One region of the Chelativorans sp. M5D2P16 genome, then DNA from elsewhere that is predicted to be linked to it. Evidence: predicted binding sites of a transcription regulator. Region 1 holds the regulator's gene; the other holds the start of a gene.
What was found. The regulator PhoB, encoded in region 1, activates phosphate uptake and scavenging genes when phosphate is short. The targets are predictions, from matches to a motif close to TGTCATNNANCTGTCAT.
Positions count from the first base shown of each region.

Region 1 (4,035 bases):
TCGATATCTGCCGCGTGACGGGCGAGATCACGCTCGACGGCGAAGATATCTACAGCCCGCGTATCGACGTGGTGGAACTCAGGGCGCGGGTCGGCATGGTCTTCCAGAAGCCGAACCCGTTCCCGAAGTCGATCTACGAGAACATCGCCTACGGGCCGCGCATCCACGGCCTCGCCTCCGGCAAGGCCGCGCTGGACGAAGTTGTCGAGACCAGCCTGCAGAAGGCCGGCCTGTTCAATGAGGTGAAGGACCGGCTGACCGAGCCGGGCACCGGCCTTTCCGGCGGCCAGCAGCAGCGCCTGTGCATCGCCCGCGCCATCGCCGTCTCGCCGGAAGTGATCCTGATGGACGAGCCGTGCTCGGCGCTCGACCCGATCGCCACGGCCAAGGTGGAGGAACTGATCGACGAATTGCGTGAGAACTACACCATCGTCATCGTCACGCACTCGATGCAGCAGGCGGCTCGCGTTTCGCAGCGCACCGCCATGTTCCATCTCGGCAATCTGGTCGAGGAGGGACCGACGGACCGCATGTTCACCAATCCGGAAGACAAGCGCACCCAGGATTACATCACCGGCCGGTTCGGCTAAGCCGACCGCCGCGCCACGCATTTCAGAAGGGAACAGATCCATGGCCGAGCATATCGTCGCCTCCTTCGATGAGGATCTCGAGCATATCGATCGACTGCTGCGCGATATGGGCGATCTTGCCGGCGCCATGACGCAGTCCGCCACCCGGGCGCTGCTTACCTCGGATACCGGGCTGGCACAGCGCGTCGTCTCCGACGATGCAATTATGGATGCCAAGCAGCTCGAACTCGACGAGCGGGCGATCACGCTGATCGCTAAGCGCCAGCCCATGGCGCAGGACCTGCGCGCCGTGGTGGGCGGGATCCGCATGGCCGCCGACCTGGAACGGATCGGCGACCTTGCCAAGAACATCGCCAAGCGCGTGGGCGCCGTCGGGCAGGGAGCGGCCCCGCGCAAGCTTTCTCATTCGATCGACACCATGGCCGGCATGGTTCTCAGCCAGGTCAAGGCCGTTGTCGAGCGCTACGCTGAGCGCGACGCCGCTGCACTCACGGCGCTGCGCGACGAGGACGAGAAGATCGACACCCGCTACACCTCGGTGTTTCGCGAACTGCTCACCTATATGATGGAAGATCCGCGCAACATCACCGCATGCACGCATCTCCTGTTTTGCGCCAAGAACTTGGAGCGCGTGGGTGACCACGTAACCAACATCGCCGAGAACGCCTATTATATCCTGACCGGCGAACAACTGCCCGTTCAGCGCCCCAAGCTGGACGAGACGCAGATGACGGTTGATCGATGAGTAGCGGGAGGGTCCGGGATGATCGCTCCGAAAGTAATGCTTGTCGAGGATGACGAGCCGCTGTGCGTGCTGCTGCGCTACAATCTCGAGGCCGAAGGTTACGAGGTCGAGGTGGTCAACCGTGGCGACGAGGCGGAGGTGCGCCTGCAGGAGAACGTGCCGGACCTGCTCGTGCTCGACTGGATGGTGCCGGCGATCTCCGGCATCGAGCTTTGCCGGCGTCTCAGGATGCGCTCGGAGACCGAGCGTCTGCCCATCATTATGCTTACGGCGCGCGGCGAGGAGAGCGACCGTGTGCGCGGGCTTTCCACCGGCGCCGACGACTATCTGGTCAAGCCGTTCTCGACGCCGGAGTTCGTCGCCCGGGTCCGCGCGCTCCTGCGGCGGGCGAAGCCCGAGGTGCTGTCGACTGTGCTCAAGGTCGGCGACATCGTGCTCGACCGCGAATCCCACCGCGTCTATCGACGCAAGAGCGAGATCCGGCTCGGGCCCACAGAATTCCGCCTCCTGGAATTCATGATGCAGCATCCCGGCCGCGTCTTCTCGCGCAGTCAGCTTCTGGACAATGTCTGGGGCGAGACGATCTATATCGACGAGCGGACGGTGGACGTGCATGTCGGCCGCTTGCGCAAGGCGGTGAACCAGGGCCGGTTGCCCGACGTCATCCGCACCATACGCGGGGCCGGCTACGCAATCAGGGAGAGTTGAGGAGAAAACCCCTTGCTGCCGCGCGTTTTGATCTCGCAAGGTCAGGATCTTCGCAACGCGCCGTTCCGGCTCCCTCGGGATATCTTGAGGAATACTGCGACCACCGGTTCATTCCGCTCCGCCTGGTCGACGATGGTGGAGCATTGCAAATTCGTCGGCGAGGAGCGGGCCTGACCTGCGTCCCGAGAAAACGCTGCCTCAGGCGATGCTTCTGCTGCCGTTCACGTGCAGGCCCGGACCGAACATCTCTCGGTCGAGGCTGGTCAGCGCGGTCATGGCATTGCCGTGCTGGATGAAGGGGGTTTCGTTCGGCCAGGTCTCGAAATGCGCGGATCCGGTGTTCTGGCCGCCGGCCGTTTCGGAAAGGGCGGCGCGGATCCTCGGCTCCAGGATATCGAAGGCCGCCGTGCCCTGACCGATGATGGCCACCGGAGCGGGGTCGATCAGGGCGAACAGGTTGCCGATGCCGAAGCCGATGGCTTCCGCCGCTTCCCGAAACGCCGCGCGTGCCGGGCCCTGCTCCTGGCGCGCCTGCCCGGCCAGAGCTCCCATCTCGGCCGTGTCGATGTCGGCGATCGGCTTTTCCCAAAGGTCCCGGCCGCGTGCCCTGCGCCAGATGGCGTAGCTACCGGCATAGGCCTCGATGCAGCCGCGGCGCCCGCAGCGGCACAGCGCGCCTTGCGGGCGGTGGATCATGTGGCCGAACTCGCCGCCCGAGGAATCGGTGCCGGTGAACAGCCGTCCGTTCAACATCAGTCCCATGCCGATGCCGTGCGACAGGAGAATGGCCACGAAGTTGTCGCGATAGCGCTCCGGATAGAGCCAGCGCAAGGCCACGGCGATCATGTTGCAATCGTTCTGAACGGTAACGGGGACGCCGAACGCCTCCGCCAGGGCGGGTCCCAGGCGCAAACGGTCGTGCGGCGTGATCGGTGACCACAGCATTTCCGTGCCCGCCGCGTCGGTAATGCCCTGCACCGCCACGGCGATGCGCTGGAAGCCCCCGCGCCCGTGGGCGATTTCCCGCACGGCGCGCACTGCTGCATCAAGAAGGCCCTGCCTTTCCATGGCCAGGGTGGCCAGGCGATGCACCTTGCGGTCGATCACGTTACCGCAGTAGTCGACCAGTGCCGCCGTGAGACTGTTGAAGGACAGGTGCAGGCACACCACGGTGGCGGCCCGCGGGTTGAGCGCAATGGCCACCTGGGGCCGGCCGCGCCGGGCCGGCGCACTCTCCCCCTGGCCGGCCTCGCACATGATGCCTTCGTCTATGAGATCGGATGCGATGGCGGAAATGGTCGAATGGCTGAGGCCGGTGAGACCGGTGATCTCCGTGCGCGAGGGCTGTCCGGTCTGCCGCACGGCGGCGATGACCAAGGCGCGGTTGCGCTTGCGCATCTCGTCATGACGGATTCCCGCCGTCATCGGCTGCTCCTCCCTCGGGCATCGGCGCTGTTATCCCCCTCCGTGCCACATGCCAGCGATATTGACACGGGTGAAAACGTGAGTCATTCTTTTTTTCGAAGCTCGAAAAAATCATCTTCGGGCTGCCGTTCGTTGAATGTCGCGCGCTATTCCGGCGCTGGGAGGAAATCATGAAAAATGCTGCTACCGCCATCCTGGCGGGTCTTACGCTTTCGTTCTCGCTGTCCACGGCAGCACTCGCCGAGGGCAAGGTGATCGGCGTTTCCTGGTCGAATTTCCAGGAAGAGCGCTGGAAGACGGACGAAGCGGCCATCAAGGCCCAGATCGAGGCCGACGGCAACAGCTACATTTCCGCTGACGCCCAGTCTTCCGCCTCCAAGCAGCTCACGGACGTGGAATCGCTGATCGCCCAGGGAGCCGATGCGCTCATCATCCTGGCGCAGGACGCCTCTGCCATCGGGCCCGCGGTGGAGAGCGCGATGAACGAGGGTATTCCGGTGGTCGGCTATGACCGGCTGATCGAAAACCCCGACGCCTTCTATCTCACCTTCGACAACAAGGAAGTGG
Region 1 covers NZ_JAXQNM010000038.1:65,946-69,980, reverse strand. Annotated here, with positions in the region: gene pstB (phosphate ABC transporter ATP-binding protein PstB) at 1-590, shown strand, start outside; gene phoU (phosphate signaling complex protein PhoU) at 631-1,335, shown strand; gene phoB (phosphate regulon transcriptional regulator PhoB) at 1,354-2,043, shown strand; gene SIN08_RS18070 (ROK family protein) at 2,242-3,468, opposite strand; gene xylF (D-xylose ABC transporter substrate-binding protein) at 3,639-4,035, shown strand, end outside.

Region 2 (4,035 bases), on a different contig from region 1:
GCAAATCGGGCTTGCTGTCCAACGATGCGGCGTTGACGTAAAGGAACAGCGGCCGTGCAAGCGGCTGATAGCGCCCCGCCAAGACCTCGCGCATGGCCGGATGCACCGGTCCATTGCCGGAATCGATGCCGAGATCGTTCATCTCCTCCCAGTTCCGGAAGTAGGCGCCGACACCGAAAAAGCCGAGCGCGTCGGGGTTGACCGCGATTCCGGCAACCAGTCGTTCCTCGTCCTCGCTGGCGGTGTAATCGCTGCGGCTGGCCCGTGTTTCGCCAACGATGACGGTGGTGAAATAGTCGTAGGTTCCCGAATCCTGACCGCGCCCGAACAGCTTGATCGGGCGATCTGGCCATTCCTCACGCACCTGCTGCCAGGTCGTGACGGTGCCCTCGGCCGCCGGCTCCCAGAGCTTGCGCAATTCCTCGACCGTGATGGATTTCGCCCAGTCATTCGTCGCATTGACGACCACGGCGAGCGCATCGAAGGCGATCGGCAGTTCCACATATTCCACGCCGGCCTCGGCACAGGCCTCCATCTCTTCCTTGTTGATCGGTCGAGAGGCGTCGCTGATGTCCGTCTCGCCCGCGCAAAAACGCCGGAAGCCCGCTGTCGTCCCCGAGAAGCTCACATCGATCTCCACGCCGGCGCGTCGCGCCGCTTCGACCGTGATCGGATAAACGGTGCTCGATCCGTCAGCGGTGATCTGCTGCGCCGCCGCGTTGAATGTCATCGCTGAACTCAGGCCCACGAAGACGGCAAGAAGCAACGATTGCGTCCTCATCAGGCCGCTCCCGTTTCCGGTACCCGCGCAAGAACGCCAAATCATTTCGATTTGCCCCGCAACTCTGTCAGGACCTGTTGGAAGAAGGCCTTCACTTCCGTCCAGTTGATCTGCCCCTGCTCGAGATACAGTTCCAGCGAATCGATGGCTTCATGCTGATCGCGCTGCTCGCGGCGCTCCAACTCGGCGCGAATCTCGCCGATATGCTCTTCCGTTTCGTCCAGAATCCCTTTGAGGTCTTCCTTCGACAGGCGGCTAAGATCGTTCATGGCAACACCTCAGAACAAGACAGTGATGGCGATAAGCAGCAGCGGCACCACGATGAAGACACCCAGAACCCACACCGCAGCATAGATTTTGCGCTCGGATGCGAGTCCGGCAAGCCATTCGGCGCCGAATATCGGCAGGTTCCGCAGGAACGGCAGGCCGAAAATCAGCGCTACAGCGAACACGTTGAAGAGCACGTGGACGATGGCGATCTCCAGGGCGTGTACCGCCACGGCGCCCGTGACGGCGGTCGCCGCCAGAAGTGCCGTCACGGTGGTCCCGATATTCGCTCCCAGCATGAACGGGTAGATCTGTCGAAGGGAGAAGGTGCCCGCCCCGGCCAGGGGCACCATGAGGCTGGTCGTCGTCGACGAGGACTGCACGAATATCGTAACCAGGGTCCCGGAGAAGATACCGGTAACCGGCCCTTTGCCGATCGCGCTGTGCATGACCGCCTTTGCCCTGCCGACCATCAGCACCTTGAGAAGCTTGCCGATCTGGGTGATGGCCAGGAAGATGAGGGCAAGACCGATCACCACCATCGCCAACCCCGCGAAAATGCCCGGCAGCAGGTTGGAGACGCCTTCGAGCGTGCCGACGAGGGGCTTGGTCAGGACCTTCATGAAGTTCAGCCCGGACATGGAATAGTTGGCGTCGCCCACCAACAGCCCCGCGACCGTCTCCGAGATCCGTTGCAGAAGCCCGAACATGATCTCCAGCGGCAGAAAGATGACGATTGCGAGCAGGTTGAAGAAGTCGTGAACCGTCGCCGCCGCGAAGGCGCGCCGGAACTCCTCCTTGTCGCGCACATGTCCGAGGCTGACCAGCGTATTGGTCAGGGTCGTGCCGACATTCGAGCCCATGATCATCGGTATCGCGATCGCCACCGGCAAGCCGCCGGCGACCATACCGACGATCAGGGACGAGACGGTCGAGGAGGACTGGATCAGTGCCGTGGCGACGATGCCGATCACCAGCCCGACATAGGGGTTGGAGGCAAAGCTGAAAAGCTGCTGCGCCTGCCCGCCCGTGGCCACCTTGAAACCCGTGCCGATCAGGCTGACCGCGCTGATAAGCACGTAGACAAGAGCGATGACCGCCAGCCACTGCGGTAAACGGCTGCTACCGCGTGCCGATGCCTGATCGAGTGTTTCAGTGTGCGACATCCGCCTCTCCCCTTTGAATGGAAACCGGCTACCACCGGTGGATAACAGCCGTGTGACCGCCGCGTTTACGGCTCTGTCAGGCGGATCCGCGCCTCTTGCTTCTGCAATAAAATCGTTATGCCCGGGCTGTAGGTGTTGTTGGCAAACTGCAAAGGGCAGTGGACATCGTATGCGGAGGCCAGAGATGGAGAAGAGCGACGCAAGGACGAGCGCGGAAGATTGGCTGAAAGCCGAGTTGGACGACACTCTTGATGAGGATTACGAGCTTGAGCTTTCGGAGCCGGCCCTCTCGCTCGAACTGGCGAAGATCTACAAGAAGGCGCATCCGGACACGATCGACCGCCGCACCTATTTCCACGAACTGATCCGGCTGCAGTCGGAACTGATCAAGCTGCAGGATTGGGTGGCGCACACCAAGGAGAAGATCGTGGTCATCTTCGAGGGCCGCGATGCGGCCGGCAAGGGCGGCGTCATCAAACGCATCACACAGCGCCTCAACCCGCGGATCTGCCGCGTCGTCGCTCTGCCGGCGCCCAGCGATCGCGAAAAGACGCAATGGTACTTCCAGCGCTATGTGCCGCATCTGCCGGCGGGCGGCGAGATCGTGCTGTTCGACCGCTCCTGGTACAATCGTGCCGGCGTCGAGCGGGTGATGGGCTTCGCCACATCGGAGCAGGTGGAGGAGTTCTTCCGTGACGTACCCGAGTTCGAGCGCATGCTGGTGCGCTCCGGCGTCAGGCTCGTCAAATACTGGTTCTCCATCACCGACGAGGAACAGCAGTTGCGCTTTCTGTTGCGCATCCATGACCCGATGAAGCAGTGGAAGCTCTCTCCCATGGATCTGCAATCGCGGGTGCGTTGGGAGGACTACACCAAGGCCAAGGAGGAGATGTTCGCGCGCACCAACATCCCCGAGGCGCCGTGGTACATCGTCGAGGGCAATGACAAGAAGCGGGCCCGCCTCAACTGCATCGATCACCTTCTGCAACAGGTCCCTTATGAGCCTGTGCCGCACGAGGAGATCGAGCTGCCCGACCGCGTGTTCAATCCGGAATATGAACGCGCCGTCCTGCCGCGAGAGCTCTACGTGCCGCAAAAATACTGACTGGCCGTTAGGGTGGATCGCGGAACATCGCGATCGCATCCGACAACAACTCGGGGTTCGTCCTGTTTGCGGTGCCGGAATCCTAGCTTGAAGGCGGCCCGACTCTGGCGGCGAAGGGGAGCAGTGTGGCGTCCAGCGCGGTTCTCTTCGCCGTTACAGCCCGAGAGATTGCAGCACGATTTCTGTGCTGCGGAACAGCCTTGCGTCGGCGAGAGGCCGACACCCCGAACCACCGGCCTCGATGCCGATCCGGATAAGCTGCGAGGACTCCCGCCTTCTCAGATGCCCCTCCGCTGGTCGTGAGCAGAGCGCGGTCAGAATTTTCCGACGACGTTGAGGAAGACGCCCTGGTCGTCGAGGGTGAGGTCTCTGAGGTCGTCGGAGAAGCGTCCGAAGTTGTAGCCGACGCCGACCTTGAAGTTGTTGCCGACATGGCGGTAGAGGGCGGCGAGGGCGCCATACTCGGTGTCGACGTCGGGGATGTGCATGAGGCGGCCCTCGACGAGCAGGTCCCATTTCTTGATGAGATGCAGGTCGGCGCGCAGGATGCCGAGATGGGCGGAGGATTTCTGCCATTCCTCCTCGAAGGCGGTGTGCGAACCGTGCCCGGTGCGGTATTTGACCTCGCTGATGCGGAAGCCGTATTTGCCGCCGATGGTGAGCCAGGGCACGAGGTCGTAGCTGACGTCGGCCGACAGGATGTGGCTGCGCTGGGC
Region 2 covers NZ_JAXQNM010000011.1:19,256-23,290, forward strand. Annotated here, with positions in the region: gene SIN08_RS05725 (PstS family phosphate ABC transporter substrate-binding protein) at 1-781, opposite strand, end outside; gene SIN08_RS05730 (hypothetical protein) at 823-1,050, opposite strand; gene SIN08_RS05735 (Na/Pi symporter) at 1,060-2,214, opposite strand; gene ppk2 (polyphosphate kinase 2) at 2,399-3,319, shown strand; partial or broken gene SIN08_RS05745 (TonB-dependent receptor) at 3,634-4,035, opposite strand, start outside.
Region 2: a site for PhoB is predicted at 2,256-2,272, ahead of SIN08_RS05735 (Na/Pi symporter). Genes of this name have one in related genera too.